Regions from separate parts of the Streptomyces sp. NPDC090741 genome, predicted to be linked through region 3. Evidence: riboswitches for the same ligand, from Rfam matches in the RefSeq annotation. Region 3 holds a riboswitch; each other region holds the start of a gene.
What was found. Region 3 has a riboswitch for cyclic di-AMP ahead of ACIQU4_RS12510 (transglycosylase family protein). Riboswitches for the same ligand answer to the same signal wherever they lie in the genome.
Positions count from the first base shown of each region.

Region 1: another riboswitch for cyclic di-AMP. It lies ahead of ACIQU4_RS33660 (M23 family metallopeptidase); the one in region 3 lies ahead of ACIQU4_RS12510 (transglycosylase family protein).
Region 2: another riboswitch for cyclic di-AMP. It lies ahead of ACIQU4_RS10770 (peptidoglycan DD-metalloendopeptidase family protein); the one in region 3 lies ahead of ACIQU4_RS12510 (transglycosylase family protein).

Region 1 is NZ_JBIVXF010000016.1:152,824-163,272, reverse strand. It holds gene ACIQU4_RS33685 (alkaline phosphatase family protein) at 1-798, opposite strand, end outside; gene ACIQU4_RS33680 (DUF5998 family protein) at 798-1,394, opposite strand; gene ACIQU4_RS33675 (GNAT family N-acetyltransferase) at 1,468-4,245, opposite strand; gene ACIQU4_RS33670 (HPr family phosphocarrier protein) at 4,430-4,711, shown strand; gene ACIQU4_RS33665 (GntR family transcriptional regulator) at 4,905-5,570, opposite strand; gene ACIQU4_RS33660 (M23 family metallopeptidase) at 5,727-6,521, opposite strand; cyclic di-AMP (ydaO/yuaA leader) riboswitch at 6,534-6,693, opposite strand; gene ACIQU4_RS33655 (M16 family metallopeptidase) at 6,878-8,245, opposite strand; gene ACIQU4_RS33650 (M16 family metallopeptidase) at 8,266-9,624, opposite strand; gene ACIQU4_RS33645 (DNA topoisomerase (ATP-hydrolyzing) subunit A) at 9,876-10,449, shown strand, end outside.
Region 2 is NZ_JBIVXF010000003.1:255,301-265,749, reverse strand. It holds gene ACIQU4_RS10800 (GTP-binding protein) at 1-208, opposite strand, end outside; gene ACIQU4_RS10795 (DUF742 domain-containing protein) at 186-575, opposite strand; gene ACIQU4_RS10790 (roadblock/LC7 domain-containing protein) at 599-1,027, opposite strand; gene ACIQU4_RS10785 (ATP-binding protein) at 1,063-2,991, opposite strand; gene ACIQU4_RS10780 (MBL fold metallo-hydrolase) at 3,232-4,431, opposite strand; gene ACIQU4_RS10775 (SGNH/GDSL hydrolase family protein) at 4,627-5,412, opposite strand; gene ACIQU4_RS10770 (peptidoglycan DD-metalloendopeptidase family protein) at 5,579-6,589, opposite strand; cyclic di-AMP (ydaO/yuaA leader) riboswitch at 6,594-6,802, opposite strand; gene ACIQU4_RS10765 (tyrosine-protein phosphatase) at 7,081-7,899, shown strand; gene ACIQU4_RS10760 (aspartate aminotransferase family protein) at 7,928-9,310, opposite strand; gene hpnH (adenosyl-hopene transferase HpnH) at 9,307-10,335, opposite strand; gene ACIQU4_RS10750 (1-hydroxy-2-methyl-2-butenyl 4-diphosphate reductase) at 10,341-10,449, opposite strand, start outside.
Region 3 is NZ_JBIVXF010000004.1:83,115-93,563, reverse strand. It holds gene ACIQU4_RS12540 (YfhO family protein) at 1-2,429, opposite strand, end outside; gene ACIQU4_RS12535 (SurA N-terminal domain-containing protein) at 2,622-3,248, shown strand; gene ACIQU4_RS12530 (nucleoside triphosphate pyrophosphohydrolase) at 3,310-4,296, shown strand; gene ACIQU4_RS12525 (globin domain-containing protein) at 4,309-5,514, opposite strand; gene ACIQU4_RS12520 (cytochrome P450) at 5,636-6,919, shown strand; gene ACIQU4_RS12515 (transglycosylase family protein) at 7,022-8,062, shown strand; cyclic di-AMP (ydaO/yuaA leader) riboswitch at 8,345-8,515, shown strand; gene ACIQU4_RS12510 (transglycosylase family protein) at 8,518-9,213, shown strand; gene eno (phosphopyruvate hydratase) at 9,535-10,449, shown strand, end outside.

The DNA.
Region 1 (10,449 bases), on a different contig from region 3:
GTCGGCGGTCACGTACAGCGCGGTGCGCGGCGGGAGTTGTTCGGCGAGCCGCTGCACCAGCCGGTCGACGTACATCAGCTGGCCGCGCCAGGCGTCGGAGTTCACGCCGTGCCGGTGGCCGGCCCCGTCGAGCTCGCTGTAGTACGTGTACACCAGCGAGCGGTCGCCGGCCGCGAGCCGCTCGGCCGCGAGGTCCATCCGCTCCTCGCCGGTCATCCGGCCGAGGAAGGTGCCGCCGCTCAGCGCGACCTTGGTGAGCGGGGTGGTCTGGAAGGCGGGCGAGGACACCTGCGCCGTCGCCACCCCCGCCTTGTCGGCCTGCTGGAAGACGGTCGGGTACGGCTGCCAGGGCTTCGGCGGGGTCCAGGGGTGCCAGCGGAGCTGGTTCATCAGCTCGCCGGTGGCCGGGTTGCGCACGGTGTAGCCGGGCAGGCCGTGCCGGGCGGGCGGCAGGCCGGTGCCGACGGAGGCCAGCGAGGTGGCCGTGGTCGCCGGGAAGCCCGCGGTGATCGGGCGGCCGGTGCCGCCGCGCGAGCTGCCGAGGAGGGAGGTCAGGTACGGGGCCTCGTCGGGGTGGGCCTTGATCTGCTCCCAGCCCATGCCGTCGACCAGGAACACACAGTTCCGGTCGGCCGGGGTGAGCTCGGGGATCGCGGCGGTGAACCCGGGGACGCCCTGGCCGGCCACGAGGGTCGGCAGCAGGTCGGCGAGCGAGCCGGTGCCGTACTCCGGGACGGGGGCGCCGGTGAGGTCCAGCAGCTCCGGCTCGTCCCAGTTCGACGGTGCGGAGTAGGACATCAGCGGGCGGAGGCGGAAGTCGCCGCTGTTGCTTCGGAGAGCGCCTGCGCGAAGACGAGGGTCTGCCGGACCGCCTCCGGGCCGTCGCCGGCCTCGCTGACGCGCAGGCTGAGGTCGTCGGCGGTGGAGTTGCCGGTGTAGCCGTGGTCGGAGTCGCAGTTCGGGTCGCCGCAGGCGGCGGGCTCCAGGTCGATCCGGGAGACCGCGCCCCAGCCGATGGTCAGGACGACCTCGCGGGGCAGGGTGCCGGGGGTGTACGACTCGGGGTTGGCGACGACGCGGCTGAGCACCACGGAGGAGATCGCGCCGATCTTGACGGACTCGGTGGAGGTGGTCGCGTACGGGGACGGGGACCCGGCGTCGGCGGCCTGCTCGTCGGTGTGGCTCACGATGAAGCGGTTGCCGGTCAGGACCAGGACGGTGACGTGCCGGCGCACCTCGTTGGAGTCGAAGGTCGTCTCCTGGTGGACCAGGTACGACGAGACCGGCTCGCCGCCCACCGCGGCCTCCACGGCCTCGGCCACGAGGGCCGGGTAGTAGCCGCTGCGCTCGATCGCCGTGCGCAGCCCCTGGGTCGTCGTACCGGATTTCGCCATGAGGTCCATCCTAAGGCCCGTACGGGGCACCCCGGGCGCCCAAGGACTCGTCTTCCCGAGGTTGCCGGGCCGGTCAGTAGCTGGGGAGCGTCCGGGGACCGAGATCGGTGCGGGCCGGCGGGTGGGCCACGCGGACGGCGGCGCTGAGCACGGAGAGGCCCTCGGTGGCGACGACGACGGGTTCGAGCGTGACGCCCACCACTTCGGGGTGGTCGTCGACGAGCCGGGACAGCCGCAGCAGGAGCTCTTCGAGAGCGGGGGTGTCGACGGGGTCGCTGCCGCGCCAGCCGAAGAGGAGGGGTGCGGTCCGGATGGACCGGATCAGCCCGGCGGCGTCCCGGTCGGTGGCGGGGACGAGGCGGTGGGCGGTGTCGCCGAGCAGCTCGGAGGCGACGCCGGCGAGCCCGAAGGAGAGGACGGCGCCGGCGGCGGGGTCGATCACGGACCGCACGACGGTGTCGACCCCGCGGGGCACCATGGCCTGGACGACGGGGAGCAGCTCGTCGGGGGTGCCGAGGAGGTCGGTGAGCTCCTCGTACGAGCGGCGCAGGTCGGCCTCGCCTCCGAGGTCGAGGCGTACGCCGCCGAGGTCCGCGCGGTGGCGCAGGTGCGGGGCGGTGGTCTTGAGGGCGACCGGGTAGCCCAGGCTCCGGGCGGCCCGGACCGCGGCGTCGGCGCTGGGCGCCGGCAGGGTGGGGAGCACCCGGATCCCGTAGTCGGCGAGCAGTGCGGCGGCGTCGGGCTCGGTGAGGGTGAGCACGCCGTCGCCCACGTCGGCCAGGAGGCCGGCGAGCCGGGCGGCGGCTGCGGCCTCGTCGATGTCCTCGTACTGGGGGACCTGCCCGGCGTCGGCGTTGGCCCGCCGCCACTGCCCGTACCGGACGGCCTCGGCGACGGCCCGTACGGCCCGCTCGGCGGCCGGATATGCCGGAATCCGTACCTCCGGTCCGACGAATCCGCCCTCGTCCTCGTCCGTGGGGCGGGGGCGCGGGGGCAGCGCCCCCATCGCGGGAGCCGCGCCCAGCCCCGCCGGGGACAGGGCGTCGACGAGCTCGGCCAGTTCCACGTGGACCACCGCCACCGGCTTGCCGGGATGGGCGGCCACCGCGTCCCGCAGGGCCTCGGCCAGGTCGTCCTGCGGCTCCTGCTCGTTCACCCACGGGATCACGGTGACGATCACCGCGTCGTTCTCGGCGGAGCCCAGCGCCGTGCCCAGCGCCGCCCGGAAGTCCACCGGCGTCGCCGCCGTCGTCAGGTCCCGCGGGGCCCCGGGCCGCAGCCCCTGGGCGAGGCAGGCGTCGTACGTGAGGACGCCGAGCGACTCCGAGTTCCCGAGGATCGCCACGCGCGGCCCGGCCGGCAGCGGCTGCGAGGCCAGCAGCAGCCCGACGTCCACCAGCTCCGTCACCGTGTCGACCCGGATCACCCCCGCCTGCCGCAGCAGGGCCGAGACCGTGGCGTCCGGCAGCCTGGTCCCGGGGACCACGTGCCCCGCCGGGGTGTGGCGGCCGCCCCGCGCGACGACCACCGGCTTCACGGCGGCCGTCCGCCGCGCGAGCCGGGTGAACTTCCGCGGGTTGCCGAGGGTTTCGAGGTACATCAGCGCGACGTCGGTGGCCTCGTCCTCGTACCAGTACTGGAGGATGTCGTTCCCCGACACGTCCGCCCGGTTGCCCGCCGAGACGAAGGACGACAGCCCCTCGCCCCGCCGCAGCAGTGCGGAGAGCAGCGAGATGCCGATCGCCCCGGACTGGGTGAACAGCCCGATGCGGCCCCGCATCGGGGCGGGCGCCGGGGTCAGGGAGGCGTTGAGCCCGACCTCCGGGGCGGTGTTGATCACGCCGTACGCGTTCGGACCGATGAGCCGCATCCCGTACGAGCGCACCTGGCGCACCAGTTCGCGCTGCCGGTCGAGCCCGGCCGCGCCGCTCTCCCCGTACCCGGCGGAGAGCACCACGAGCCCCTGCACCCCGTGTTCGCCGCAGGCGGCGACGGCCTCGGGGACCCGCTCGGCGGGGACCGCGATCACCGCGAGGTCGACGGGGGCGTCGACGGCGCCGAGCGCGCGGTAGACCCGTACGCCGTCCAGCAGATCGGTGGTGGCGGCCTCGTTCACGGCGTAGAGGTGGCCGCGGAAGCCGCTGTCGCGCAGGTTGCGCAGGGCCGCCGCGCCGACGCCCCCGCCGGAGCGGCTGACTCCGATGACGGCCACGGAGCGCGGGGTCAGCAGCCGCTGCACGGAGCGGGCCTCGGCGCGCTGCTCGCGGGCGCGCTGCACGGCCAGGGACTCGGCGGTGGGTTCGAGATCGAGGGTGAGGTGGACGGAGCCGTCCTCGAAGCTGCGCTTCTGCTCGTATCCGGCGTCCTTGAACACCTTGATCATCTTGTTGTTGGCGGGCAGCACCTCGGCCGCGAACCGGCGGATGCCCCGCTCGCGGGCGACCGCGCCGATGTGTTCGAGGAGCGCGGAGGCGACCCCGCGGCCCTGGTGGGCGTCCTGGACGAGGAAGGCGACCTCGGCCTCGTCGGCGGGGGCGGAGGCGGGCCGGCCTTCGGGGCCGATCCGGTCGTAGCGGACGGTGCCGATGAACTCCTCGCCGATGGTCGCCGCGAGGCCGACCCGGTCCACGTAGTCGTGGTGGGTGAAGCGGTGCACGTCACGGGCGGAGAGCCGGGGGTAGGGCGCGAAGAAGCGGTAGTACTTCGACTCGTCGGAGACCTGCTCGTAGAAGCTGACCAGCCGGCCCGCGTCCTCCGTGGTGATCGGCCTGATCCGGGCGGTGCCGCCGTCGCGCAGGACGACATCCGCTTCCCAGTGGGCCGGGTACGAGGGGTCCGACGCGGTGGTCATGCGGCGATCTTAAGGCCAGGACTGGCCGAATCGCCCCTGCGCGGCGCACGCGGCAAGCATGGGCAAACCAGTGCAAGCTGGGGTGGGTCGAACGGCGGCGGATTCGGGCCGAAGGTCGGTCGGAGCATGAGGGGCGTCGTGAGAGACTGGTCTAGACAACCGTAAGAACCTGAAGGGCATCACCATGGCAGAGCGCCGCGTCAACGTCGGCTGGGCCGAGGGCCTGCACGCTCGTCCCGCCTCGATCTTCGTCCGCGCGACGACCGCTTCCGGCGTCCCGGTGACCATCGCGAAGGCCGACGGGAACCCCGTCAACGCCGCGTCCATGCTCGCGGTGCTGGGCCTGGGTGCGCAGGGCGGCGAGGAGATCATCCTGGCGTCCGACGCCGAGGGCGCCGAGGTGGCGCTGGACCGCCTCGCGAAGCTGGTCGCCGAGGGCCTCGACGAGCTCCCCGAGACCGTCTGACCCTTCGGGTTCACCCCGAGCACACGAAGAAGCCGCGGCCACCACCGGTAATCCGGTGGCCGCGGCTTCTTCGTTCTGTTCGCTCTGCCGGAGCCGGGCGAGCCTTTTCGGGAATTCACCACATGCGCGCAGGACGAGAGCCTATACCGCGCGAATTCAGCCGCAGCCTTCACTCTTTAATACGCGGCTTTTGTTAATGCGGACCGCTCGCCGTGTTTACGGCATGTTGCGAAGTCCTCACCCGCAGCCGGTGCGCCCCGACCGCGCGGTCCGCGTGGATCGCGGTCAGCGCCCGGGCCCGCTCGGCGTCCCCGCGGGCGACCGCGTCCACGATCGCGCCGTGCTCCGCCCAGGAGTCCACCGGCCGGGCCGGCGCCTCCACGGCGTACATCCAGGCGACCTTGTGCCGCATCTGCGTGAGCAGCACGATCAGCCCCGGGCTGCCGGAGGCCTGGGCGAGGGTCTCGTGGAACCAGCCGCCCAGGGACCGCAGGTCCTCCCCCTGGCCCCGCCTGGCCCGCTCCTGGCCGAGCCTGACCAGCCCGCGCAGCACCTTGAGGTGGCCCTCGGTACGCCGCCGGGCGGCGCGCGCGGCCGCCAGCGGCTCCAGCAGCAGCCGCAGCTCCAGGAGGTCGGCCGCCTCCTGCTCGGTGGGCTCGGCGACGCAGGCGCCCGCGTGCCGCCGGGTGGTGACGAAGCCCTCGGACTCCAGGGTCCGCAGCGCCTCGCGGACGGGGACGCGGGAGACCCCGTACCGGCGGGCCAGCAGTTCCTCCGTCAGCCGGGCGCCGGGCTCGAAGACCCCGGAGACGATGTCTTCGCGGATTGCCGTGCATACCGCGTGCGCAGGAATACGCAAGTCCGGACCTCCGCCTATTTCCGACTGCCGACTGCCGTAAGGGGACTCTATTGCACCGGGCGATAAATTCCGAGCGCGGGCGGGAATGGCAGATATTTACGGCCAACACGAAGGCCCCGGCTCGGAGAGCCGGGGCCTTCGGTGAAGTGCTGCGGGTCAGACGCTGACGCCGTGCTGGCGCAGGTACGCGACCGGGTCGATGTCCGAGCCGTACTGGGCGCCGGTGCGGGCCTCGAAGTGCAGGTGCGGGCCGCTGGAGTTGCCGGTGGAACCCGACAGGCCGATCTGCTGGCCGGCGGTGACCTGGTCGCCGACGGAGACGCTCAGCGAGGACATGTGGCCGTACTGCGTGTACGTGCCGTCGGCGTGCTTGATGACGATGTTGTTGCCGTACGCGCCGCCCCAGCCGGCCTCGACCACGGTGCCGATGCCCACCGCGTGCACCGTGGTGCCGGAGGCCGCGTGGAAGTCGATGCCGGTGTGGCTGCCGGAGGACCACATGCCGCCGCCCGCGTGCCACTGGGTGCTGATGTAGGACTCGTCGACGGGGGCGACGAAGGTGTTGAGGCGCTTGCGCTCCTCCTCGCGGGCGGCACGCTCGGCGGCGTCGCGCTCGGCCTTCGCCTTCTCCTCGGCCTTCTGCTTGGCCTCGGCGGCGCGCGCCTTCGCGTCGGCCTCCGCCTTCGCCTTGAGGGCCGCGGCCTCGGCCGCGTGCTCCTGGGCGTCGGCCTGGGCCTCGATCTGGCCCGGGAGGTCCTCGGCCGTCACGACGGCGTTCAGGCCGGTGTCCTCCATGGAGGGGGCCATGTCCGACGCGGCGAACGCCGGGCCTGCGAGGGAGCCGACGACACCGGTGGTGGCGAGGGCGGCTATGCCGGCGTAACCGGCTGTCTTGCGGCTCAGACGACTGGAACCACGGTGCTTACCGGCGGCACGACTGCCAAACGCCATGAAGGGGCTGATCCTTTCCTTCCTTCTCGCCTACCGGGTTAGCTGACGGGTTCGGAGCAGGAAGGTCTCCTACGGGCCCCCTCTGACGAGGCGGTCCGATTCACCCCAGGGACACATGTGGGTCCCCGGCTCCCCAGGCTCGCGCCTGACGGGGACTCGGCGATCGCTGCCCGGTGCCGCGGATGCGGCGCGTACAACTGACGGACAGCACGGCCGACGCTAGGCGGATCATCAGTCAATCGCCAAACAGACACGCGTTTTTGTTGCATACGCCACACCCCATACGAGCAACCTCTTCACGAAACAGACAAAAGGGGCCCCGGCGGACAAGCCGCCGGAGCCCCTTGGAATGTCCGTCAGTTGGTGACGACGGTGACCTCACCGATCCCGAGCGCCCGCACCGGCTCCTCGATCTGCGCGGCGTCGCCCACCAGGACCGTGACCAGGCGGTCCACCGGGAAGGCGGCCAGGACGGCCGAAGTCGCCTCCACCGTGCCCGTTTGGGCCAGCTGCGCGTACAACTGCGCCTGGTAGTCGTCCGGAAGCTCCTGCTCGACCTGGTCGGCGAGCGTGCCGGCGACGGCCGCGGCCGTCTCGAACTTCAGCGGGGCCACGCCCACCAAGTTCTGCACCGCCACGTCCCGTTCGGCGTCGGTCAGGCCGCCCTCCGCGAGGGTGCGGAGCACCTTCCAGAGGTCGTCGAGCGCCGGGCCGGTGTTGGGGGTGTCCACCGAGCCGCTGATGGCGAGCATCGAGGCGCCCTTGCCGTCGGCCGTGGAGCGCAGCACCTGGCCGAAGGCGCGCACGCCGTACGTGTAGCCCTTCTCCTCGCGCAGCACCTTGTCCAGGCGCGAGGTGAGGGTGCCGCCCAGGCAGTACGTGCCGAGCACCTGCGCCGCCCAGACCCGTTCGTGCCGGTCCGGCCCGATCCGGCCGATGAGCAGCTGCGTCTGGACCGCGCCGGGCCGGTCCACGATGACCACGCGGCCGGTGTCGTCGGCGGTGACCGGCGGGACCGGGAGGGGCTCGGCGGAGTTGCCGGTCCAGGTGCCCAGGGTGTCCCCCAGGACGGCGTCCAGGTCGATCCCGGTCAGGTCGCCGACGACCACCGCGGTGGCGGTGGCGGGGCGTACGTGGGCCTCGTAGAAGGCGCGTACGGCCGCGGAGTCGATCCGGGCGACCGTCTCCTCGGTGCCCTGGCGCGGCCGGGACATCCGCAGGGTCGGCGGGAAGAGCTGCCTGGAGAGCTCCTTGGCGGCCCGGCGCTGCGGGTTGGCCAGCTCGTGCGGGATCTCGTCGAGCCGGTTGCGCACCAGCCGGTCGACCTCGCTTTCGGCGAAGGCGGGTGCGCGCAGCGCCTCGGCGAGCAGGCCCAGCGCCTTGGCCAGCCGGGAGGCCGGGACCTCCAGGGAGACCCGCAGGCCCGGGTGGTCGGCGTGCGCGTCGAGCGTGGCGCCGCAGCGCTCCAGCTCGGCCGCGAACTCCTCGGCGGAGTGCTTGTCGGTGCCCTCGGACAGTGCGCGGGCCATGATGGTCGCCACGCCGTCCAGGCCCTGGGGCTCGGCGTCCAGCGGGGCGGCGAGGTTGACCTCGACGGCGACGACCTGCTGGCCGGGCCGGTGGCAGCGCAGCACGGTCAGGCCGTTGGGCAGCGAGCCGCGCTCGGGGGCCGGGAAGGCCCACGGCCGGGCCTGGCCGGCCTGGGGCTGCGGGTGGAAGGTCATCGTGACGGCTGCGGTGTCGCTCACTGCTCCGCCCCTTCGTTCTCGTCGTTCTCGTCGCTCTCACCGTTCTCGCCGGCTTCTGCCGGGAGCGGCTCGTACACCAGCACCGCGCGGTTGTCGGGGCGCAGTCGGGCCGCGGCCACGGCCTGCACCTCCTCGGCGGTGATGTCGAGGACGCGCCCGACCGCGCTGAGCGCCAGCTGCGGGTCGCCGAACAGGACCGCGAAGCGGCACAGTTCGTCGGCGCGCCCGGCCACCGTGCTCAGCCGGTCCAGCCACTCGCGCTCCAGCTGCGCCTGGGCGCGCTCCATCTCCTCGGCGGTCGGGCCCTCGGCGGCGAACCGCGCGAGCTCCTCGTCGACGGCCGCCTCGATGGCGGGCACCTCGACGCCGCTGGAGGTCTTCACGTCCAGCCAGCCCAGCGAGGGCGCACCGGCGAGCCGCAGCATGCCGAAGCCGGCCGCGACGGCGCTCTGGTCGCGGCGTACCAGGCGGTTGTGCAGCCGGGAGGACTCGCCTCCGCCCAGCACGGTCAGTGCCACGTCGGCGGCGTCGCACTCGCGGGTGCCGTCGTGCGGGAGCCGGTAGGCGGCCATCAGCGCACGGGCCGGGACCTCCTCGACGATCTCCTCGCGCAGCTCGCTGCCCATGATCTCGGGCAGCGAGCCGTCGCGCGGCGGCTGCTTGCCGTCGTGCCCGGGGATGGTGCCGAAGTACTTCTCGACCCAGGCGAGCGTCTGCTCGGGGTCGATGTCGCCGACGACCGACAGCACCGCGTTGTTGGGCGCGTAGTACGTACGGAAGAAGGCGCGGGCGTCCTCCAGGGAGGCCGCGTCCAGGTCGGCCATGGAGCCGATCGGGGTGTGGTGGTACGGGTGGCCCTCGGGGTAGGCGAGGGCGGTCAGCTTCTCGAAGGCCGTGCCGTACGGGACGTTGTCGTACCGCTGGCGGCGCTCGTTCTTGACGACGTCGCGCTGGTTCTCCATGGACTCGTCGTCCAGGGCGGCCAGCAGCGAGCCCATCCGGTCGGCTTCCAGCCAGAGCGCGAGCTCCAGCTGGTGGGTCGGCATGGTCTCGAAGTAGTTGGTGCGCTCGAAGCTGGTGGTGCCGTTGAGCGAACCGCCGGCCCCCTGGACCAGCTCGAAGTGCCCGTTGCCGGGTACGCTCGCCGAGCCCTGGAACATCAGGTGCTCGAAGAGGTGAGCCAGGCCGGTCCGCCCCTTGACTTCGTGGCGCGAGCCGACGTCGTACCAGAGGCAGACCGCGGCGACCGGGGTCAGGTGATCCTCGGAGAGCACCACGCGCAGGCCGTTGGCCAGCCGGTGCTCGGTCGCTGTCAGGCCGCCGGAGCCGGCCTGGGCTGTGGCCGTGTGACCCATGGGCATGTGGTCCCTTCGATCGCGATGCAGATTTTTCCGTCAGACCTGCCACTGTATGCAAGCGCGTCGGGGACCGGAGAAGTTCCCGACTCACACTCACCCACGCCTCCGTCCGGGGGTGACCCCAGGGTCGGAGTCGGCGTTGTCGGTGCCTCGGGCCACAATGGTCCGCGACAACCCCGTCAACGCCGATCAGACCAGCCGCCAGACCCCCAGAACACTTTCTTTCTTGGTTAAGGAGCCGCGCAGCGATGGCCCGCCGCAGCACGAAGACCCCGCCGCCGGAGGATTTCGAGGAGAAGATCCTCGACATCGACGTCGTCGACGAAATGCAGGGCTCCTTCCTCGAGTACGCGTACTCGGTGATCTACTCCCGCGCCCTGCCCGACGCCCGGGACGGCATGAAGCCGGTGCACCGGCGCATCGTCTACCAGATGAACGAGATGGGCCTGCGCCCCGACCGCGGCTATGTGAAGTGCGCCCGCGTCGTCGGCGAGGTCATGGGCAAGCTGCACCCTCACGGAGACGCGTCGATCTACGACGCCCTCGTGCGCATGGCCCAGCCCTTCTCGATGCGGCTGCCGCTGGTCGACGGCCACGGCAACTTCGGTTCGCTCGGCAACGACGACCCGCCGGCCGCTATGCGTTACACCGAGTGCAAGATGGCGGACGCCACGTCACTGATGACGGAGTCGATCGACGAGGACACCGTCGACTTCACCGCCAACTACGACGGCCAGGAGCAGGAACCGGTCGCGCTGCCCGCGGCGTACCCGAACCTGCTGGTCAACGGCGCCTCCGGGATCGCGGTCGGCATGGCCACCA
Region 2 (10,449 bases), on a different contig from region 3:
TCGTCGACGTCTTCGCCTCGACCCCGTCGAGCGGGTCGGGGCCCTCGCTCAGCCCGCTGAGCAGCTCCTCCGTGCACAGCGGCTCGATCTCGCTCACCGCGCCCACGAAGGTCGTCTTGCCCGCCCCGAACCCTCCCGCGACCAGGATCTTCAGCGTCGCGGGCAGGGCAGGGGCGAGGCGGGTGTCACAGTCGTCGGCGTAGGCCATCGAGCACCGCCCGGAGCAGGTTCTGGTCGTCGGCGGCGACGTATCCGCCACCCGGGAACCGCGGCGCCTGCGCCGTGACGGCCCCGTATTCCATCAGGTCGGACAGCAGCACCTTCACCACCACCGCCGGCAGCCGCAGCTGTCCGGCCACCTCGGCGACGGTGACGGCCGCGGAGCCCGCGCACAGGCGCAGCGCCAGCGTGTGCTCCGCGCCGAGCGGGCCGCGCGGCCGCACCCCCGTCGCGGTCACCAGGGACAGCAGGTCGAGTGCGGCGGTCGGGCGGGTCCGCCCGCCGCTGGCGGTGTACGGGCGCATCACCCGGCCCGCCGAATCGTCGAGCCAGGGCGTGTCCCGCGCAGCCCCCATGCCGTACGTGACGCGGGCGCACATCACTCCGGGTCGCCGACGGGCCGCCGCGGCGGGGCCGCGAGGTACGGTCGGACGCTCTTGACCAGCATCGCCATCTCGTAGCCGAGTACGCCCGCATCGGCTTCCCGGTCGGCCAGGACCGCGAGGCAGGTGCCCGCCCCGGCGGCCGACACGAACACGATCGCGGTGTCGAGCTCGACCACCACCTGCCGGACCTCCGCGCCGTCCCCGAAGCGGGATCCGGCGCTCCGCCCGAGCGAGTAGAGCCCGGAGGCCAGGGCCGCCAGGTGGTCGGCGCTGTCGTTGTCGAGGCCGTGGACGCAGGTGACGAGGCCGTCGGCGGTGAGGAGGACCGCGCTGCGCGTGTAGGGGACCCGCTGGACCAGGCCGCTGAGCAGCCAGTCGAGGTCCGAGAGCCGGCTGGTCTTCGTCGCCGCTTCGCCGCCCATGGTGGTGCGCTCCTTGCTGAGGTGAGAGGTCGGGGTCATGGCTGGTTCTCCGACTGGGCGAGGCCGAAGCCCCGTTGGAAGGCGGCCATCAGGCCCGGGTCGTGCACGGGTTGTTCGGGTGTGTCGGCCGGCCGCGGGGCGGGGGCGTCCCGCAGCTGCGGGACGAGGTGGTGCTGGGCCCGGCGGCGGGGCAGGGCCGGCCGGTCGGGATCCGTCCGGGCGGCCGGTACGGAGACCACCGCCATGGTCGGCGGGGCCACCGGCACGGGTGCGGGGGCGGGCGCGGGCACCGGAGGTGCCGGCTCCTGTACGACCGGCCGCGCGGGCCACCGTACGGCCGCTCCCCCGCCCGGAGTCGCGCCCGGAGTCGCGCCCGGAGTCGCGCCCGGGGTCCGGTCCGGGGCCCGGCCCGGCGAGGTCACGTCCAGCCCCAGGTCGAGGCCCAGGTCCAGGGTCGTCTCGACGGCCGGCGCCTCCCTCGGCTCCCGGCGATCCGTCTCGTGCCACGCCGACCTCGGCCGCGTACGCGTCTGCGGGCGCGGCGCGGGCGGCGCCGCCCAGGTCGGTGCCGCCGGCTCCGGCTCCCGTCGAAGCGGTGGTTCCGGCCGCGGTTCCGGCTTCGGCTTCGACTGCGGCCGCGGCTTCGGCTGTGGCGGCTGCGGCACGGCCACCCGTACGGGCTCCAGAGGAGGCAGGCCGGCGCCCCCGTCCCCGGTCCCCCACGACGTGGCCCGGGAGCCCCCGAGCGCATCTGCGGCGCTCGGCGCCTCCGCCCCCAGCAGCTCCTGCGGCAGCACCAGCACCGCGAGCACGCCGCCGTAGATGTTGGACTTGAGCTCGACGGCGATCCCGTGCCTCCGGGCCAGCGCCGACACCACGAACAGGCCGATCCGCCCGTCCGCCAGCAGGTGCCGGACGCTGATCTGGTCGGGGTCGACGAGCAGGGCGTTCATCCGGTGCTGCTCCGCGGTCGGCATGCCCAGCCCGCGGTCCTCCACCTCGACGGCGATGCCGGCGGTGACCCGCTCGGCGCGCACCACCACGTCGGTGTCGGGGGCGGAGAACACCGTGGCGTTCTCGACCAGTTCGGCCAGCAGGTGCACGACGTCGGCGACGGCATGGCCGCGTACGGTGCCGCCCGCCGGGGGCACCACCTTGACCCGCGTGTACTGCTCGACCTCCGCGACGGAGGAGCGCAGCACCTCGCTCAGGTCGATGGGCCGGGTCCACTGGCGCCGGGAGGCGGCGCCACCGAGCACGGCCAGGTTCTCGGCGTGGCGGCGGATCCGGGTGGCGAGGTGGTCGACGTGGAAGAGCTCCTTGAGGAGGTCGGGATCCTCGACCGTGTCCTCCAGCTCGTCGAGCAGCGAGATCTCCCGGTGCACGAGGGACTGGAGCCGGCGCGCGAGGTTGACGAAGACCTCGACCTTGCGGTCGCTGTCGGACGGCGCGGCCGGGCCGGCCAGCCGTACGAGGGTCGTGTGCGCGTGTTCGCGGGCGCCGCGCAGCTCCTGGGAGAGCAGCCAGAACTCGTCGACGCGGGCCGGGTCGGTGCCGGGCGGCGGCGCCGTCGGTCCGCCGCGGACCGGGCGGACCGGGGGCTCACCCCGTTCCAGCCGCTCGGCGGCGGTCCGCAGCTCCTGGCGTCCGCGCACGCTGGAGCGGCGCAGGGCCTCGCAGCGATCCCGGACGGCCTTGGCGGAACGCTGGGCTCCGAGCAGGGCGGCGGCCAGCGCGCCGATGACGAGCAGGGCGCAGCCCGCCAGGATCGGCCAGAGCCGTGCGTCCCGCGCCCCCGCGCCCCCGCCGAGCTGCAGCGTGAAGATCACCGCGGCGGCGCCGCTGAGCCCGGCGGCGAGCGTGGGCAGCAGGGCGGTGCGGACCAGCTGGGGCCGTATCTGCCGGCCGGGACCGGTGACGGCGTATCTCGACGGGGCGTGGCGGGCGGCGCGGAGTCCGGACATCGGCGTCCTCTACGTGGGGCCCGGGCCCCCAGGGTTCCGGGGCCCGGTGTGGATCACGGTGTTGATCACCGGATACCCACGCTAGACCGCACGATCCCGCCCCTGACAGCCAGTTGGGGAACTTCGCCGGGGTGCTTCCCGCTCCCGATGGAGCGCTCGTACGACAGCCCGAATCCGCCGGGGGCGCACGTTCTGCAAGGACCGTACGAGACGCACACCCCCCAGCGCCGGAAGCACCCCCTACGAGCCGACGGCCTCCGGTTCCTCGTGCGCCGCGGCCGGGGGCCGGGTCGTCGCGACCGGGCGGGACGGCGTCGCCGGGGCGGGCGGGGCCGAGGCCACGAACGGGCGCCACCACGGCTCGCTCGGGGCGCCCGCGTCGCCCGGCTCGAACGGCTGGCCCGGGATCGGCAGCGCGATGGCCGCCCCGGTGGCCTCGGAGGCGGCCACGGTGCCCTCGCCCGGCTCGTCCCACGGGTGCAGCGCCAGGTTGAAGGTGCCCCAGTGGATCGGCAGCATCGTGCCGTGCGGGATCCCGCCCTGGAGGTCGAGGTGGGCCTGCATGCCCTCCTCGGGGGTCATGTGGATGTCGGGCCAGTACTCCGAGTACGCACCGATCTGGATCATCGTGGCGTCGAAGGGGCCGTGCGCGGCGCCGATCTCCGCGAACCCGGGGAAGTACCCCGTGTCACCGCTGTGGAAGATGCGGTGCTCGTCGCCCGCGACCACCCACGAGGCCCACAGGGTGTTCTGCTGGTTGCGCAGGCCGCGCCCGCAGAAGTGCCGCGCCGGGGTCGCCGTCAGCGAGAGCCCCGCGATCTCGGTGGCCTCGTTCCAGTCGAGCTCGCGCAGCCGGTCCGGCGACACGCCCCAGCGCTCCAGGTGGGCGCCGACGCCGAGCGGCACGGCGAAGACGGTGTCCGTCCCGGCCAGTTCCTTGATGGTCGGCAGGTCGAGGTGGTCGTAGTGGTCGTGCGAGATCACCACGGCGTCGACCGGCCCCAGCGAGGCCAGCGGTACGGGGACGGGGTGCAGCCGCTTGGGCCCGGCGAACGGGAACGGAGAGCACCGCTCACCCCACACGGGGTCGAACAGCACCCGCCGCCCGTCGATCTCCGCGAGCACGCCCGAGTGCCCCATCCAGGTCAGGCGCAACCCGCTCACCGGCGGTTTCGCCAGCTCGGCGAGCGTCGTCGGGTACACCGGGATCGGCGCACCCGGGTTGCGCCGGGTCCGCTGCTCCTTGTGGAAGTAGATCTTGGCGAACTCCATCATGGAGCCCGAGGGCCTGGTCCGGGCCCCGACCGGGTTCTGGAAGACGCCGTCGGCGAAGTTCGGCGAGCGCCGGATCCGCTCCAGGCGGGCGCCGGACGGATCCGCGCCGAAGGCTTCGGGCCTCAGGGCGCGCAGCCGAGGACGCAGGGGACGGGAGCCGGTCAAAGCGCCTCCTGGGAGGGTGGGGCGGATGGTTGTGAGGCCGTACGGAATACCGGTCTACCACCATGCCAACGCGCACCGGTCCCGAAGGATTCCGCCGCGCGCCTGCGTTCTCGCGCCCTCCCCCTTCCCTCCACTCCCGTCCCTTCCCCTCCTCCGTCCCCTTCCCCCTCGCGTCCGCCCCGCCGCCCCGCCGCCCTACAACGGCAGCAGGTCCGGACGCTTCGCCTCCACGTGGTCCCCGGAGGACTCCCCGCGCAGCCGCCGCCCGATCCAGGGCACCAGGTACTCGCGTGCCCACTGGATGTTGTCCCGGGTCACGTCCACCGAGCCGCGCGGCTGCTGCGGCGGCCACGGCTGGTCGGGATCGGCCGGCACCTCCAGCCCCAGCACCTGGGCGGCGCGCAGCGCGACCCGGGTGTGTCCCTCGGGCGACAGGTGCAGCCGGTCGTCGTCCCAAGCCCGCCGGTCCTGTACGGACTTCAGCGACCAGAGGTCGAGCACCGGGCAGTCGTAGCGGTCGGCGATGGCGCGCACGTGCGCGCTGTACGTCGCCACCTTGCCCCGGAGGTGCTTGAGGACCGGAACGCCGCGGGTGTCGAAGCCCGTGGTGATCATGACCTGCCCGACGGCTCCGGTGAGGTCGGCGACCGCCGCCTCGAACCGCTCCGCCACGTCGTCCGGGTCACTGCCGGGCCGGATGATGTCGTTGCCGCCCGCGCAGAAGCTCACCAGGTCGGGTGCGAGCTCCTTGGCCCTTGGGACCTGTTCGGCCACGATCTGGTCGAGGAGGCGCCCCCGCACGGCCAGGTTCGCGTACCGGAATTCGTTTTCCTCGCGCTGATCGGCCAGGAGTACGGCCAGCCGGTCCGCCCAGCCGAGAAAGGTCTCCCCGGGCCCCGGGTCCCCCACACCCTCGGTGAAGCTGTCCCCGATCGCCGCGTACGAGCCGATGGTCTTGAGTGTCGTCTTCGTCGCTGCCACGAGGACACATCTTTCACCCCGGCACGTGACCTACGCCACCGTAGGCAGGGGTTGACGGACCGTGATCTATACCACCCGGTCGGTACGGAATAACAGCGCGTGAGGCCGGAACCCCCCTCGGGTCCCGGCCTCACGTGTCCGGCTGCCTCTCCGACGGCGGGAGCCGTCAGATGCTCACACCCTTCGAGCGGAGGTAGGCCAGCGGGTCGATGTCCGAGCCGTAGGACGGCCCGGTGCGGATCTCGAAGTGCAGGTGCGGGCCGGTCGAGTTGCCGGTGGAGCCGGAGAGGCCGATGGTCTGGCCGCCGGTGACGCTCTGGCCGACCGAGACGGAGAGCTGGGACAGGTGGCCGTACTGGGAGTACTTGCCGTCCGTGTGCCGGATGACGACCTCGTTGCCGTACGCGCCGCCCCAGCCGGCGGAGACGACGGTGCCCGCGCCGACGGCGCGGACGGTGGTGCCGGAGCTCGCGATGAAGTCGACACCGGTGTGGTAGCCGCTGGACCACATGGCGCCGGGGGTCTTGTACTGGGTGGATATCCCGCCACCGCCGACGGGGGCGACGAAGCCGGCGGCGCTGACCGCACCGGCGGCGGACTTGGCGGCGGTGCTCTTCTTGGCGGGCGCGGCGGCGGGGGCCGGCGCGGCGTCCGCGGAGCCCTTGGCATCCGCGGAGCCCTTGGAGTCCGGGGCCGCGTCCGCACCCGAGTCCGAGGACTTCTTCGCCGGGGCCGGGGCCGGGGCCGCCTTCTCCGCGGGAGCCGGGGCCGCCTCGCCCTTCGCGCCGAGGGTCAGGGTCAGCCTCAACCCGGGGTGGATCAGCGAGGGGTCGGCGCCGACGGCCTCGCGGTTGTCGGCGTACAGCCGCTGCCAGCCGCCCGAGAGGTGGCGGTCCTGGGCGATCTTGGAGAGGTAGTCACCCGGCACGACCGTGTAGACGGCCGAAGCGGCCGGCGAGCCCTGCTCGGCGGCGGCGGGCGCGGCCTGGAGCGCCGCCGGAAGCCGCGGTGCCTGCACGGGAGCCGCTGCGGGTGCGGCGGCCGGGGCGCCCGCCGCGTGGGCGCCGGCGGCGCCCAGCAGCGGCAGCGCGAGGGCCGCACCGCCGGTGCCCGCGACGGCGAAGCCGCGCGCCATGGAACGGGACTTGGGACGTCGGTGCTTACCCTTTGCAGGCATGGCGAATTCCTCTCCGTCGCCTGCGAGGTGAGCTGTCGGGTTCGGACTGGAGATGTCCGGCCGTACATGAACAGAACATGAACGGCTTCACCCCGAGCTGCTCCGATACGAATGATCGGGAACAGCGGCCTACCTGGTTCCCCCGCTCCTGCCGCGCGCGTGAATAGTCGGGTGCGGTTTCCGGACGGCGGCAGGATTCGGCGGTCCATCCGGATCGATCGCGAAGGTAATCGAGTTGAGCCGCACCGAACAAGCCACGAATTTCCTGACGGATTCACAGAAGCCCGAATCCGCCGGAATTCCGGTCACCCTCCGTCAATTCCCCGGCGCCAACAACCGCCCCGGCCGGGGCGTTCCGCTTCGACGATCAGGCACTCACGGTCACCGTATGATCTGGCTCACGGGGCCGCGCCCGATCTCGCCTCCGGTTATGGCAAGTTGGCCCCAAGTAGTGTAATTCGGACAGATCGCGACGATGCGGAGGAGTTCCCGTGACCCAGCAGATACCCCGGCCCCCGCGGACGGAGCCCGTACCGGAGCCCGAGCTCGCGGAAGTGCGCAACTTCCGTGACGTGGGCGGCCTCCCGACCACCGACGGGCGGAGGGTCAAGCCGGGAAAACTATTCCGTAGCGGACATCTGGCACATGCCACCGAAACCGATACAGAATTCCTCACATCGCTCGGCCTGCACACCGTCTTCGACTTCCGCAACGCCGCCGACCACGCCCTGGAGGGGCCCGACGTCGAGCTCCCCGGAGTACGGAACGTCAACATCCCGCTGTCGGATCCGGCCGACGGCAAGGAGTTCTGGAAGATGGTCCGCGACGGCGGCGTCGAACAGCTCCGCGGACTCCTCGGCGAGGGGAAGGCCGCCGAGCGGATGGCCAACTCGTACCGCGCGATGATCGAGAACCGCACCGCCGAGCACAGCCGGGTCGTGCACGCCCTCGCCGAAGACAGCGTTCCGGCGCTCATGCACTGCGCGGCCGGCAAGGACCGGGCCGGCCTGTCGATCGCCGTCACCCTGCTCGCGCTGGGCGTCGAGCGCGAGGCGATCGTGGCGGACTACCTGGAGTCCAACGCCCCGCACCGCCGCTACCGGGTGCGCCGCGGCAGCGAAGCGCCCGAGGCCCGCTCCCCCGAGGTGATGGAGCTGCTCTCGCCGCTCTTCGACGCCCGCGCCGAGTACCTGACGGCCGCCTTCGACGCCATCGACGGGCACTGGGGCGGGGTCGACCGGTACCTCGACGAGGGCCTCGGACTCACGCCCGAGACCCTCGGCCGGCTGCGGGACCGGCTGCTCGACTGAGCCGGCCCCCTCGAAGGGGAGCGGGCCGTCAGCCGCCGCCGACGGCCTGCTTCACCAGCGTCCTGCCGAAGTCCCACATCAGGGCGCCCCCGCCGTGCGCCTCGTCCATGACCTCGCGGAAGGCCCCGACGAACCGGTCGACGTCCCCCTCGTCCACGATCAGCGGCGGGATGAGCTTGATGACCTCCAGATGGTCGCCCGACACCTGTGTCAGGATCCGGTGCTTCTGCAGCAGCGGCACCACCACCATCTGCGCGAAGAGCCCCTTGCGGGCCGCCTGGAGCATGGCCCACCGGCTGCGCAGCCCGAGCGAGGACGGCCGCCCGAACTCGATTCCGATCATCAGGCCGCGCCCGCGCACCTCGTGGAGCAGCTCGTACTCGTCCACGAGCGCGGCGAGCCGCCCGCGCAGCAGGTCGCCCATCGCGCGCGCGTTCGCGACCACCGACTCGTCCTCCATGACGGAGAGCACCGCCAGCCCGGCCGCCATCGCCTGCGCGTTGGAGCCGAAGCTGGCGGAGTGCACCAGCACCCGGTCCATGGACGAGTAGACGCGTTTGAAGATCCAGTCCTTGCCCAGGGTCGCGCCCACCGGCACGTAGCCGCCCGAAAGGGCCTTGGCCACGCACACCAGGTCCGGCTCCACGCCCGGCTCGTGCTGGTACGCGTAGAAATCGCCGGTCCGGCCGAGGCCCGTCTGCACCTCGTCCGCGATCAGCAGGGCCTTGTGCCGGTGCAGCAGCTCCTGCGCCGCGCGCAGGAATCCGGGCGGGGCCGCGAGCACGCCCTTGCCCTGGATCGGCTCGACGACGAAGGCGGCGACGTCGCCCCGCTTCAGCTCCCGCTCCAGGGCGGCCAGGTCCCCGAGGGGGATCTTCGTATCGGGCAGCAGCGGCGCGAAGCCGTCCCGGAAGCCGCCCTCCCCGTTGACCGACAGCGAGCCCGTGGTCAGCCCGTGGAAGGCGTGGTCGCAGTAGAGGACCCTCGTCCGCCCCGTCGCGTACCGGGCGAACTTGAGGGCCGTCTCCACCGCCTCGGTGCCGCTGTTGCCGAAGAAGACCCGGTCCAGGTGCGGGCTGTACGAGAGCAGCTTCTCCGCCAGCAGCCCGGGCAGCGGCTGGCAGTCGAAGCGGGTCAGATCGGCCAGCTGCGCGTCCAGGACGTCGTGCAGGGCCCGGCGGACCACCGGGTGGTGCCGGCCCAGGCCCATCACGCCGAACCCGGCCAGCATGTCCAGGTAGTCGTTGCCCTCGGCGTCCCAGAAGTGCGCGCCCTCGGCCCGGACGTAGACCTTGTCGAAGCCGATCGTGTGCAGCATCCGGGGCAGCTGGTGGTTGAGGTGGCGCGCGTGGAGCTCGTACCGTTCCCCGCCCCGCTCGTCCAGCAGGGCGGGGAGGTCGAAGCCGGTCACGGCTTCTCCCGGTTCCCCGAGACCGTCTCGCGGGCGGCGCGCAGGGATTCCTTGAGGGAGCCCATGGTGGCGAGGACGGCGGTGGGCTCGTAGCCGCAGTGCGCCATGCAGTTCGCGCAGCGCGGGTCCTTTCCGCGCCCGTACTTGCTCCAGTCGGTTTCCTCGATCAGTTCCCGGTAGGTGGGCACGTACCCGTCGCTCATCAGATAGCAGGGGCGCTGCCAGCCGAAGAGGGAGTAATTCGGAATGGCCCAGGCGGTGCAGGGGAAATCCACCTTGCCCTCCAGGAAGTCCAGGAACAGCGGGGAGTGGTTGAGCCGCCAGCGCCGCCGGTTTCCGCCCGCGAACGCCTTCTTGAAGAGTTCCCGGGTCTGCTCGACCCCCAGGAAGTGCTCCTGGTCGGGGGCCTTTTCGTAGGCGTAGGCGGGCGAGATCATCATTTCGTCGACCTTGAGGTCGTCATTGAGGTAGTTGAGCACCTCGATGATCGTCTGCGGGGTGTCGGTGTTGAAGAAGGTGGAGTTGGTGGTGACCCGGAACCCGCGCTTCTTCGCCTCCTTGATGGCGGCGACCGCCTCGTCGAAGACGCCTTCCTTGGCCACGGACTCGTCGTGGCGTTCGCGCAGTCCGTCGATGTGCACCGCGAAGGCGAAGTACGGGGACGGGGTGAACTTCTCGATCTTCTTGCGCAGCAGCATCGCGTTGGTGCACAGGAACACGTACTTCCGCTTTGCCACCAACTGCCGGACGATCTCGTCGATCTGCGGGTGCATCAGGGGCTCTCCGCCCGCGATGGACACCATCGGCGCGCCGGACTCCAGGACGGCGCCGACCGCCTGGGCCACCGGCATGCGCTGCTTGAGCACGCCCGCCGGGTGCTGGATCTTCCCACACCCCTCGCACGCCAGATTGCAGGCGTAGAGCGGTTCCAGCTCGACGATCAGCGGGAACTTCTCACGCTTGCGGAGCTTCTGTTCGAGAAGATACGTCCCGACCCTGATGGACTGTCGCAGCGGCATGGCCATCTGGCTCACCTCCTGGGGAGCAGCAAAGAACGGTGCCAGTCATAAAACGCGGGCAGTACGACACGCAATACGCGGAAGGCCGATATTCCACCGCGGAACGTGCCGATGCGGACG
Region 3 (10,449 bases):
TAGGCCCTGGCCTCGGCGAGCTCCGCGGGTGCGCCGGCCTCCGGACCGGCGGGACCGGCGATCCGGCCGGTCCGGGGCCTGCGGCGGCGCTCCGCCACCAGCAGTCCGGCCAGGACCAGCAGGGACGTGGCCGCGACCGCCGTGCCCGGGACGAGGCCCGGGGGGCGGAAGGAGCAGGAGACGGTGGTCGTGGCGGGGGTCAGCGGGACGGAGACCAGACCCAGGTAGGGCGTGGCGGGCCGGCCGTTGCAGGTCCAGCCCGCGATCGCCGGGGAGGAGAGGACCGCCGTTCCCGTGGTGCCCGCCGGGACGGTGGCGCCGACGGTCGAGGAGCCGACCCGCAGCGCCGTCGGCGCCGACGCCCGCAGGGCGGCCACCGCCGGGTCCAGGCGGGCGCGGTCCAGGCAGGACAGGGCCCAGCGCGGCGGCGCGGGAGCGTCGAAGACCAGCACCGAGGAGGCTCCCCGGGAGGCGCCCAGCGGCTGGAGGGCCGCCCGGTTGCGCGGGGCGTTGCCGTTCAGCCGGAAGGCGCGGCCGTCCGCGAGGCGGGCCGTCGCGTTGTACTCCGGGGCCCACAGGTAGGCCTCGGTGCCCGCGCGGCACACCCCGGGTGCGACGGGGTCCTCGTACACCTTGGCGCCCAGCAGCAGCTCCTGGTTGGCGAACGGGGGCCCGTCGGCCGCGCCGTACGAGGGCACGGGCCCGGGCTGGCGGAGCGTGACCAGCGGCGGGACGTCCTGCGCGCGGCCGATCGTGCCGTCGGGCTGCAGGCGGGCGCCGACCGCGAAGACCGCGTCCGTCACCGGGTTGTCGATGCTCTGCACGTTGCGCCCGCGCGAGGTCCAGCCCGCACCGAGGGCCACCATCGTCCGCGTGAACACGTCCGGGGTGTGGCTGCTGTAGTACGCGCCGCCCTCCCCGCCCAGCAGCAGCGGATCGTTGCCCGTCAGCGCCGGCCGGCTCGGGTCCGTGCGGTACGCGGGCCAGCCCTGGGCGCCGGCCAGCGCCTCGGAGCGGGCCGTGTGCGCCGTGCCCCACGAGGGGTAGTCGTCCAGCCCGCCCAGCTTGCCCTTGTGTCCGAACGCCGTCGTCGCGGCCGCCTGCCCGATCAGTACGAGCGCCAGCACCCCGGCCGCCGGGAGGACCAGCCGGCGGTGGCGCAGGGACCACCAGGCCCCCGCCGCCAGCGCCAGGCCGCCGCAGAACAGCCCGAAGCCCCACGCCGTCGCCAGCGTGCTGCCGCCGGCCGCCACGGCCGCCGCGGCCAGCACCGCCGCCCCCGCCGCCAGCGCCCGCGGCTTCGGCAGCCCGGCCGCCAGCCCGGTCCACGCGGCGATCACGGCCACCCCGGCCAGCACGAACGTCTGCCGGTACGGGCTCCCGTTCGGGGTCGCGAAGACGTGCCAGGCCAGATGCGTGGGCGTCCACTGGAAGGAGACCAGCACGGCCGCGGTCAGCCCCGCCCACCACAGGCGGGTGCGCAGCGGCACGGCCCCGTGGAACGGCAGGGCCGCCACCAGCAGCAGTGTCCCCGTGCCCACGAACAGCGCCGGCGAGGAGAAGGAGTACGTCGCGGGCAGGATCCGCGCGAACAGGTCCGGCCAGGACACCGGGTCGAACTGCCGCGTCCACCCCGGGTACGCCTGCTTCGAGCTCAGGAAGAGCGGCACCAGCACCGGCGCGGACACCGCGATGCCCAGCAGGGTCGTTCCGGCACCGCGTACGAGGACCGGCAGCCGCCCCCGTACGCCCTCGCGCGTCAGCACCACCCGTACCAGGAGCACCAGCGCCGCGCCCAGCGTCGCCATGTACGCCGTGTAGAAGTTCGCCGTCCAGCAGAGCGCCACCACGAGGACGGCGGCGGCGAGCCGGCGCCCCCGCAGCGCCCATTCACCCGTCAGACACAGGAGCGGGAACGCGATCAGCCCGTCCAGCCACATCGGGTTGTACGAGGCCTCGATCACCGACCAGCCGCACAGCGCGTACGAGGCCCCCAGCAGGCCCGCCGCCCACCAAGGCCCGCTGCGCTGCGTGCGCAGCAGCCAGGCCATCGCCGCCGCGGCCGCGGCCATCTTCAGCACGGTGACCACGTACACCGCGAGGTCGATGTCCTCGCGCGGGAAGAGGCCGACGAGCACCGCGAAGGGGCTGGAGAGGTACGTGCCGAAGTCGGGCAGGAAACTCGTGCCGAAGCCGGACTGCCAGTTGAACAGCAGCCCGCCCTCCGCCCGCCCGTGCAGGAGGTCCCACAGGTGTGCGTGGAAGGGGACGAACTGGTTGCCGAGGTCGTTGATGCTGCGGTGGCGGTGTCCGTACGGGAACACGCGGGCGACCGCGTCCCCGGCACAGACGGCCACCACCGTGATCAGGGCGGCGAGGGCCGAGCCGCGCAGGCTCAGGCGGCGCGGCGAGCGGTGCGGTGTCGACATGGTGGGCCGACCTTGGCACCGCCGGTCGACCACAGGGTGGACACGGAATGACGGTGACATCAACAGACGCGTACCCCAACACCCCGGGAATCGTTGGTCGAAGCAGTGGCTCGGATCGGCTCGACTGCATACCATCGATCACCGCACGGCCCTTGTGCACCGACGCACAATCTCCCGGCCCTGGAGGCTCCTTTGCACCGTCGCACTGCGCTCTCCGTCTCCGCCGCCCTGCTCGTGGCGGCCCCCCTGCTGACCGCCTGTTCGGGCCAGGCCCGGCCCGGCACCGCGGCCGTCGTCGGCGGCGAACGCATCACCACCTCCGCGCTCCAGGCCCAGGTGAACGATGTCCGCGCGGCGCAGAACGAAGCCGGGTCCACCGCCGCCCAGCTGATCCAGTCCTCGCCCGGCCTGGAGCGCGTCAAGCTCAACAAGATGATCCAGACCGTCGTGCTGGAGCGCGCCGCCGAGGACGCGGGCGTGAGCGTCGGCGAGAAGGAGGTCCAGGACTTCCGCAAGGCCCAGCTGGAGAAGGCGGGCGGAACGGAGAAGCTGGCCGCGGCGGCCCTGGAGCAGGCCCAGCTGGCGCCCGGGCAGCTCGACGCCGACGCCCGCTTCAAGCTGCTGCGCGACAAGCTCTTCGACCACTACGGCAGCCAGGACAAGGCCGTCGGGAAGCTCGCGTCCGCCGCGAAGACCCTGCACATCGAGGTGAACCCGCGCTACGGCGTCTGGGACGCGCAGCAGATCGTGCTCGGCGACCAGGACACCCCCTGGATCGTCCAGCGCACCCGGCCCGAGCAGGCCCCCGCCGGAGCCTGAGCCGCCCGTGCGGAGGTAGGTTCGGAGGGTGACCGACCACTCCGCCGAACCCGCCCCCGCCGTGCCCGCCCCGGCCGGACCCGCCGACGCCACGGCCGCCGGCCGGATCGTCCTGCTGACCGCGAGCCACCGGGTCGCCCCCGGCCTGCTGTCCTGGCCGGCCTGGCAGACCCTGCGCGCCGCGGACCGGGTGCTGTGCGCCGACCCGGGCCACCCGCAGCTGCCGTACCTGCGCGAGGCGGGCGTCGAGGTCGCGCACGAGGCCCCGGACGCGCACGCACTGGTCGAGGCCTGTGCCGGCGGCCGCACGGTCGTGGTGATCCCGTCCGGCGAAGGCGACCGGCGGCTCACCGACGGACTGGCCCGGCTGGCCGGCTCCGGCCGCGTCGACATGCCCGACCTCGAACTGCTGCCCGGCTCGTACGACCTGCCCGGCGCCCGCCTGCTCGACCTCGTGCAGGTGATGGACCGGGTCCGCCGCGAATGTCCCTGGACCTCGCGCCAGACCCACGAGGCGCTGGTCAAGTACGCCACGGAGGAGGCGTACGAACTCGTCGAGGCCATCGAGGACGGGGACCGGGAGGCGCTGCGCGAGGAGCTCGGCGACGTACTGCTGCAGGTGGTCTTCCACGCACGGATCGCCGAGGAGCATCCCGACGAGCCGTTCTCCATCGACGACGTGGCCGGCGGCCTCGTCGAGAAGCTGATCCACCGGCACCCGCACGTCTTCGGGGACGCGGACGCGCAGACCCCGGAGGACGTCAGCGCGCACTGGCAGCGCACCAAGGCGGTCGAGAAGCAGCGGGAGTCGGTCACCGACGGGATCCCGCTGGGCCAGCCCGGACTCGCGCTCGCGGCCAAGCTCGCCGGCCGGGTCCGCGCGGGCGGCCTGGCCGTGGAACTGCCCCGCGGCGAGGGCATCGGGTACGAGCTGCTGGAACTGGCCGCGCGCGCCGAGGCGGCGGGCATCGACCCCGAGACCGCGCTGCGCGCGGCGGCCCGCACCTACCGGGACGCGATCCGGGCCGCCGAGGGCGTCGGCGCGTAACCCGCGGCGGGACTACCGGGGGGCGCGGCCCGACGGGTTGTGCCAGTGCGGCTCGGGGCGGCCGAGGAACCACTCGCCGAAGCCCAGGGGCCGGCCGCCCGGACCGTGGCCGGTGCCGGCGGCGGGCACGGTGTCGTGGAAGATCCGGCCCGGCGGGGCGCCGAGCTCCTTCAGCACGTGCACGGTCTGCTCGACGAACGGCGCCGGCCCGCTGAGGTAGACGTCCTGCTCGGGCCACATGGCCCGGTGGCCGAGCGCGGTCGCCAGCCGCCCGGTGGCCTGGTTGCGGTGCTGCCCGGGGGCGGGCGTGATGTAGGTGACGCCGAGCCAGCCGAAGGCGGCGGCGTACTCGTCGATCAGCGGGCGGTCGTACAGGTACGCGGCGTCCCGGGCGACGACGAAGAGCCGTACGTCCTGATCGGGAGGCTGCCCGGCGAGCTCCTCCACCATGGCCCGGATCGGCGCCCAGCCGGTGCCCGCGGCGATCAGGCTGACCGGCCGGTCGGCGCGGCGCAGCGTCAGCTGCCCGCCGGCCGCGCCGAGCCGCAGCATCTCGCCGGGCCGGGCCTCGCGGACCAGGGCGCTGCTGAGCCGGCCGTCCTCGATACGGCTGACGTGCAGGTCGAGGGTGCCGTCCGGGCGCGGGGCGTTTCCGATGGAGTACGTGCGCCAGGTCCTCGGGATCCGTTCGCTGCTCACGCTCGCGTACTGGCCGGGGAGGTGGGGGAAGGGGGCGTGCGGGCGCAGGGTCAGTACCCCTATGTCCTGCCCGTACTGGAGGTGGCGCACGATCTCGGCCTCCCACCACGGCGGGTCCTCGCTCGCGGCGGCCCCGGCCATCATGGCGTCGGCGATCACCTGGTACGCCTCGGACCAGGCCTTCTCCACGGTCGGCGTCCAGGACTCGCCACAGGTCCGGGCGAGCGCGGCGAGCAGGCTGGCGCCGAGGGCCGCGTAGTGCTCGGGGCCGGCGAGGAACTTGCGGTGGTCGCGGCCGAGGTCGTGGAGATAGGGGAGCAGGCTGTCGTCGTCGAGGTGGGCGATCACGTGGGTCAGCGCGGCGAAGATCCGGTCGCGCTGGCGTTCCATGTCCTCGGCGGAGGCCGGGAAGAGCTCACGGATCCCGGGGTTGTGCCAGAAGAGGTGGGAGTAGAAGTACTTGACCGCGTGCTCGGCCCTTCTCTCCACCACCGCGAAGCTGCTCTTCAAGATCCTCACATCCACAAAACCGAAAGTAGGAACGCCGGGGAACGGGAGGTCAAGCGATGGCGGATCTACGGACAGCCGCGGCGAACCACCCATATGGGATGGCGGCGGGCCCGCGGGATACGGTCAGCGGGTGCATGAGCCGACCTCCGCAGCCTCCGCAGCCCCCGAAGACAGCACTCCTCCCCAGGGTCCGACCCTGTTCGACTGGGAGTTCGCGACCGATCCGTACCCGGCGTACGCCTGGCTGCGCGAGCACTCCCCGGTGCACCGCACCAAGCTCCCGAGCGGGGTCGAGGCCTGGCTGGTCACCCGGTACGCCGACGCCCGCCAGGCCCTCGCCGACCAGCGGCTCAGCAAGAACCCGGCACACCACGCGGAGCCGGCGCACGCCAAGGGCAAGACCGGGATCCCGGGGGAGCGCAAGGCGGAGCTGATGACGCACCTGCTCAACATCGACCCGCCGGACCACACACGGCTGCGGCGGCTGGTGTCGAAGGCGTTCACCCCGCGCAGGGTGGCCGAGTTCACCCCGCGGGTGCAGGAGCTGACCGACCACCTCATCGAGCAGTTCGCGAGCAGGGGGGAAGCGGACCTCATCCACGAGTTCGCCTTCCCGCTCCCCATCTACGCCATCTGCGAGATGCTCGGCGTACCGCGCGAGGACCAGGACGACTTCCGCGACTGGGCCGGGATGATGATCCGGCACGGCGGCGGCCCGCGCGGCGGGGTCGCCCGCTCCGTGAAGCAGATGCGGACCTATCTCGGTGAACTCATCCACCGTAAACGGGATGATCTGGGCAATGACCTGATTTCGGACCTGATCCGCGCGAGCGACCACGGTGATCACCTGGCCGAGGCCGAGGCCACGGCGATGGCCTTTATCTTGCTGTTCGCCGGATTTGAGACGACCGTCAACCTCATCGGCAACGGCGTCCACTCCCTCTTCATGAACCCCGGTCAGCGCGCCCGCCTCCAGGACTCCCTCGCCGCCGGCGAGAGCGGCCTGCTGGAGACCGGCATCGAGGAACTGCTGCGCTACGACGGGCCCGTGGAGCTGGCCACCTGGCGGTTCGCCACCGAGCCGCTGACCCTCGGCGGCCAGGACGTCGCCGCCGGCGATCCGGTGCTCGTCGTCCTCGCCGCGGCCGACCGGGACCCCGAGCGGTTCGCCGATCCGGACACCCTCGACCTCTCCCGCACAGACAACCAGCACCTCGGATACGGGCACGGCATCCACTACTGCCTGGGTGCTCCGCTCGCGCGACTTGAGGGACAGACGGCGCTTGCGACTTTGCTGACGCGTCTGCCGGATCTGGAACTCGCTGTTCCGCCCAACGACCTTCGCTGGCGCGGGGGTCTGATCATGCGTGGCCTGCGCACTCTTCCCGTCAAGTTCACACCCCGAAACCCCTGAACGCGCCCTGACCGTAAGTCAGCCCCCGTCAAGAGTTGTTACTCGCGTGCTAAGACGGCTAGGTTCTGCCGTTACCCAGCCGTTATGCGAAAGGTGCAGCTCATGCGTTCCGGGAACGGCCGCCACAGACGCCCCCGCCAGGTACCCGCGATAGTCGTCACCGCCGGGGTCACCGGTTCCGCGTTGGCCCTGCCGCTGTTCGCCGCCACCGGCGCGAGCGCAGCAGACACCTCCACGTGGGACAAGGTCGCCGAGTGCGAGAGTGGCGGCTCCTGGAGCGCCAACTCCGGCAGCGGGTCCTACGGCGGACTTTCGTTCACGCAGGAACAGTGGAGCGCCTCGGGCGGCCTCGAGTTCGCCGAGCGCCCCGACCTCGCGAGCCGCTCACAGCAGATCGCCGTCGCCGAGCGCGTGCTGGGCACCCAGGGCGCCAAGGCCTTCGGGCACTGCTCGGACTCGGCCGGACTGACCCAGCAGGGCCCCGCGGCGGCCGTGGACCCGGGCCTGCCCGGCACGCTCGGCCCGATCACCCCGAGCGCCTCGCGCCCCGACCACTCGGTCCCGGCCGGCGGCTCCGGTGCGAAGGCGCGGGACTTCGGGGCCCCGACCCCGGCTCCGGCCCCGGACTTCACGCTTCCGCCGGCGCCGCTCGCGCCGAACAGCGGACTGCCCGTCATGCCCGACCCGGACGCGCCGTCCACCTCGCCGAGCGCCCCGGTGCTCCCGGGCGACCCGACGGCGACCCCGGGCACCCCGACGGCGCCCGCCGACCCGACGGCCCCGGGGAGCCCCACCACGCCCGGGAGCCCGACGGACCCGACCGCTCCGGTCAACCCGGCCGACCCGACCGCCCCTGCCGCCCCCTCGGCCCCGGGCCTCCCGGGCGCCACCACCGACCCGGCCGGCATCCCGGACCCCTCCGGCACCGGCAAGCACCGCGGTACGCCCGCTCTTGAGGTGCCCGTCAAGTCTGACGCGGCGTCGGACCCCTCGTACACGGTCCAGGCGGGCGACAGTCTGGCCACCATCGCGTCTGCCAAGGGGGTCAAGGGCGGCTGGAACGCGCTCTACCAGGCCAACGAGCAGGTCATCGGCAAGGACGCCAACCTGATCAAGCCCGGTCAGAATCTGGATCTAAGCTAGAAATAGCGGCACTTCGGACACCCGGAAAAGGGTGAATGTCCGTTATCTGCAAGTGAGACATGTGTCTCTTCCGGTCAACTGGCGTGTCCCGCCTGGAGCCTTCCGCAAACCCCGTCCTCACCTGCGCAAACGCCCGTGAGGGGGGCGCAAGTAGGGGCCCTTTCTCCCCGGTGTTCCTCGTTGAACATCGGGGAGAGACCTGTCTACCTTCTGAGTCGCCCGCCACCGCGGGCTCCTTCGACCGCATCGCCGAATCCTGCCGGCGGACGGGGGGAACAGTCGTCGCGTCAAGCGCCGAAGGCAGGAGCGGGGGAACCAAGGTAGGCGCCGGGAGCGGCCGTTGAGAGACGGCCGGGGAACCGGCTAGGGGTTAAGTCGTGCGCCAGTCGCACGGCCGGGCACTCATCAGCCCGAACCCGACAGCTCACCTCGTAGGCGTCGGTGAGGAGAACTCCATGCTGATTTCCGGCAAGGGCAAGCACCGCCGCGCCTCCAAGGCCGCTCGCATCGTCACGCTCGCCGGTGTCGCCGGTGTCGCCGTCGCCGCCCCCCTGATGGCGGCCGGCTCGGCCTCCGCCGCCACCGCCGGCGAGTGGGACCGCGTCGCGCAGTGCGAGGCCGGCGGCAACTGGTCCATCAACACGGGCAACGGCTACTACGGCGGCCTGCAGTTCTCGTCCTCCACGTGGGCCGCGTACGGCGGCAAGGCGTACGCCGCGCAGGCCAACCAGGCCTCCAAGTCGCAGCAGATAGCCATCGCGGAGAAGGTCCTCAAGGGCCAGGGCAAGGGCGCGTGGCCGTCCTGCGGCGTCGGCCTCTCCAACTCCTCTTACACCGGTGGTGGTACGACCGACACCCCGAAGAAGACGGAGACGAAGACCGAGACCAAGAAGACCCAGCCGAAGAAGACCGAGCCGAAGAAGGAGACGAAGCGCGAGACCCCCGCCCCGGTCACCCGCTCCGAGCGCTCCGAGACCCCGGCGCCGAAGACCGGCAACGGCTCGTACGAGGTCAAGTCCGGCGACACCCTGGGCACCATCGCCGAGGCCAACGGCGTCAAGGGCGGCTGGGAGAAGCTCTTCGAGCTCAACAAGGACATCGTCTCGGACGCCGACCTGATCTTCCCGGGTCAGATGCTGAAGCTCAGCTGAATCCTGCAGTAACAACCGCGGCCGCCCGTGCGGCGCCGCGGCAGCCCGACCGCCCGGCGCGTCTTCCCCTCACGCGCCGGGCGGCGGCGTTTCCCGGGTCCCGGACCGGCCCAGGACCGGCTCATGACCGGCCCCGGCCTGCTCCGATGTGCCGGTGAGTGAGAGCCCTATGTCCCGGAAGGCGGGTATTCGGGCCCTTTTTCGTCCCAGGAGGCGGGCGGTCGGCCGGCCGAGTGCCCGGAGCCGGTTAGGCTCTAGTCGGCGGGGCCGTCCCACGGCCCGACATGCCACCGCACACCCAGCGTCACATCCCAGAAGGAGATGCTCGTGCCGTCCATCGACGTCGTCGTAGCCCGGGAAATCCTGGACTCCCGAGGCAACCCCACGGTCGAGGTCGAGGTGGGCCTCGACGATGGCAGCACCGGCCGTGCTGCAGTTCCGTCCGGCGCCTCCACCGGTGCCTTCGAGGCCATTGAGCTCCGCGACGGTGACCCCAACCGCTACATGGGCAAGGGTGTCGAGAAGGCCGTCCTCGCGGTCATCGAGCAGATCGGCCCGGAGCTCGTCGGCTACGACGCCACCGAGCAGCGCCTGATCGACCAGGCCATGTTCGACCTGGACGCCACCGACAACAAGGGCTCGCTCGGCGCCAACGCCATCCTCGGCGTGTCCCTCGCCGTCGCGCACGCCGCGGCCGAGGCCTCGGACCTCCCGCTCTTCCGCTACCTCGGCGGCCCGAACGCGCACCTGCTGCCCGTTCCGATGATGAACATCCTGAACGGCGGGTCGCACGCCGACTCCAACGTGGACATCCAGGAGTTCATGATCGCCCCGATCGGCGCGGAGTCCTTCTCCGAGGCGCTGCGCTGGGGTGCCGAGGTCTACCACACCCTCAAGAAGGTCCTGCACACCAAGGGCCTCTCCACCGGCCTGGGCGACGAGGGCGGCTTCGCCCCGAACCTGGAGTCCAACCGCGCCGCGCTCGACCTCATCGTCGAGGCCATCAAGCAGGCCGGCTACACCCCGGGCAAGGACATCGCGCTCGCGCTCGACGTCGCCGCGTCCGAGTTCTACAAGGACGGCAAGTACGAGTTCGAGGGCCAGTCCCGCTCGGCCGCCGAGATGACCGAGTACTACGAGGAGCTCGTCTCCGCGTACCCGCTCGTCTCCATCGAGGACCCGCTGTACGAGGACGACTGGGCCGGCTGGAAGGTCATCACCGACCGCCTCGGCGCC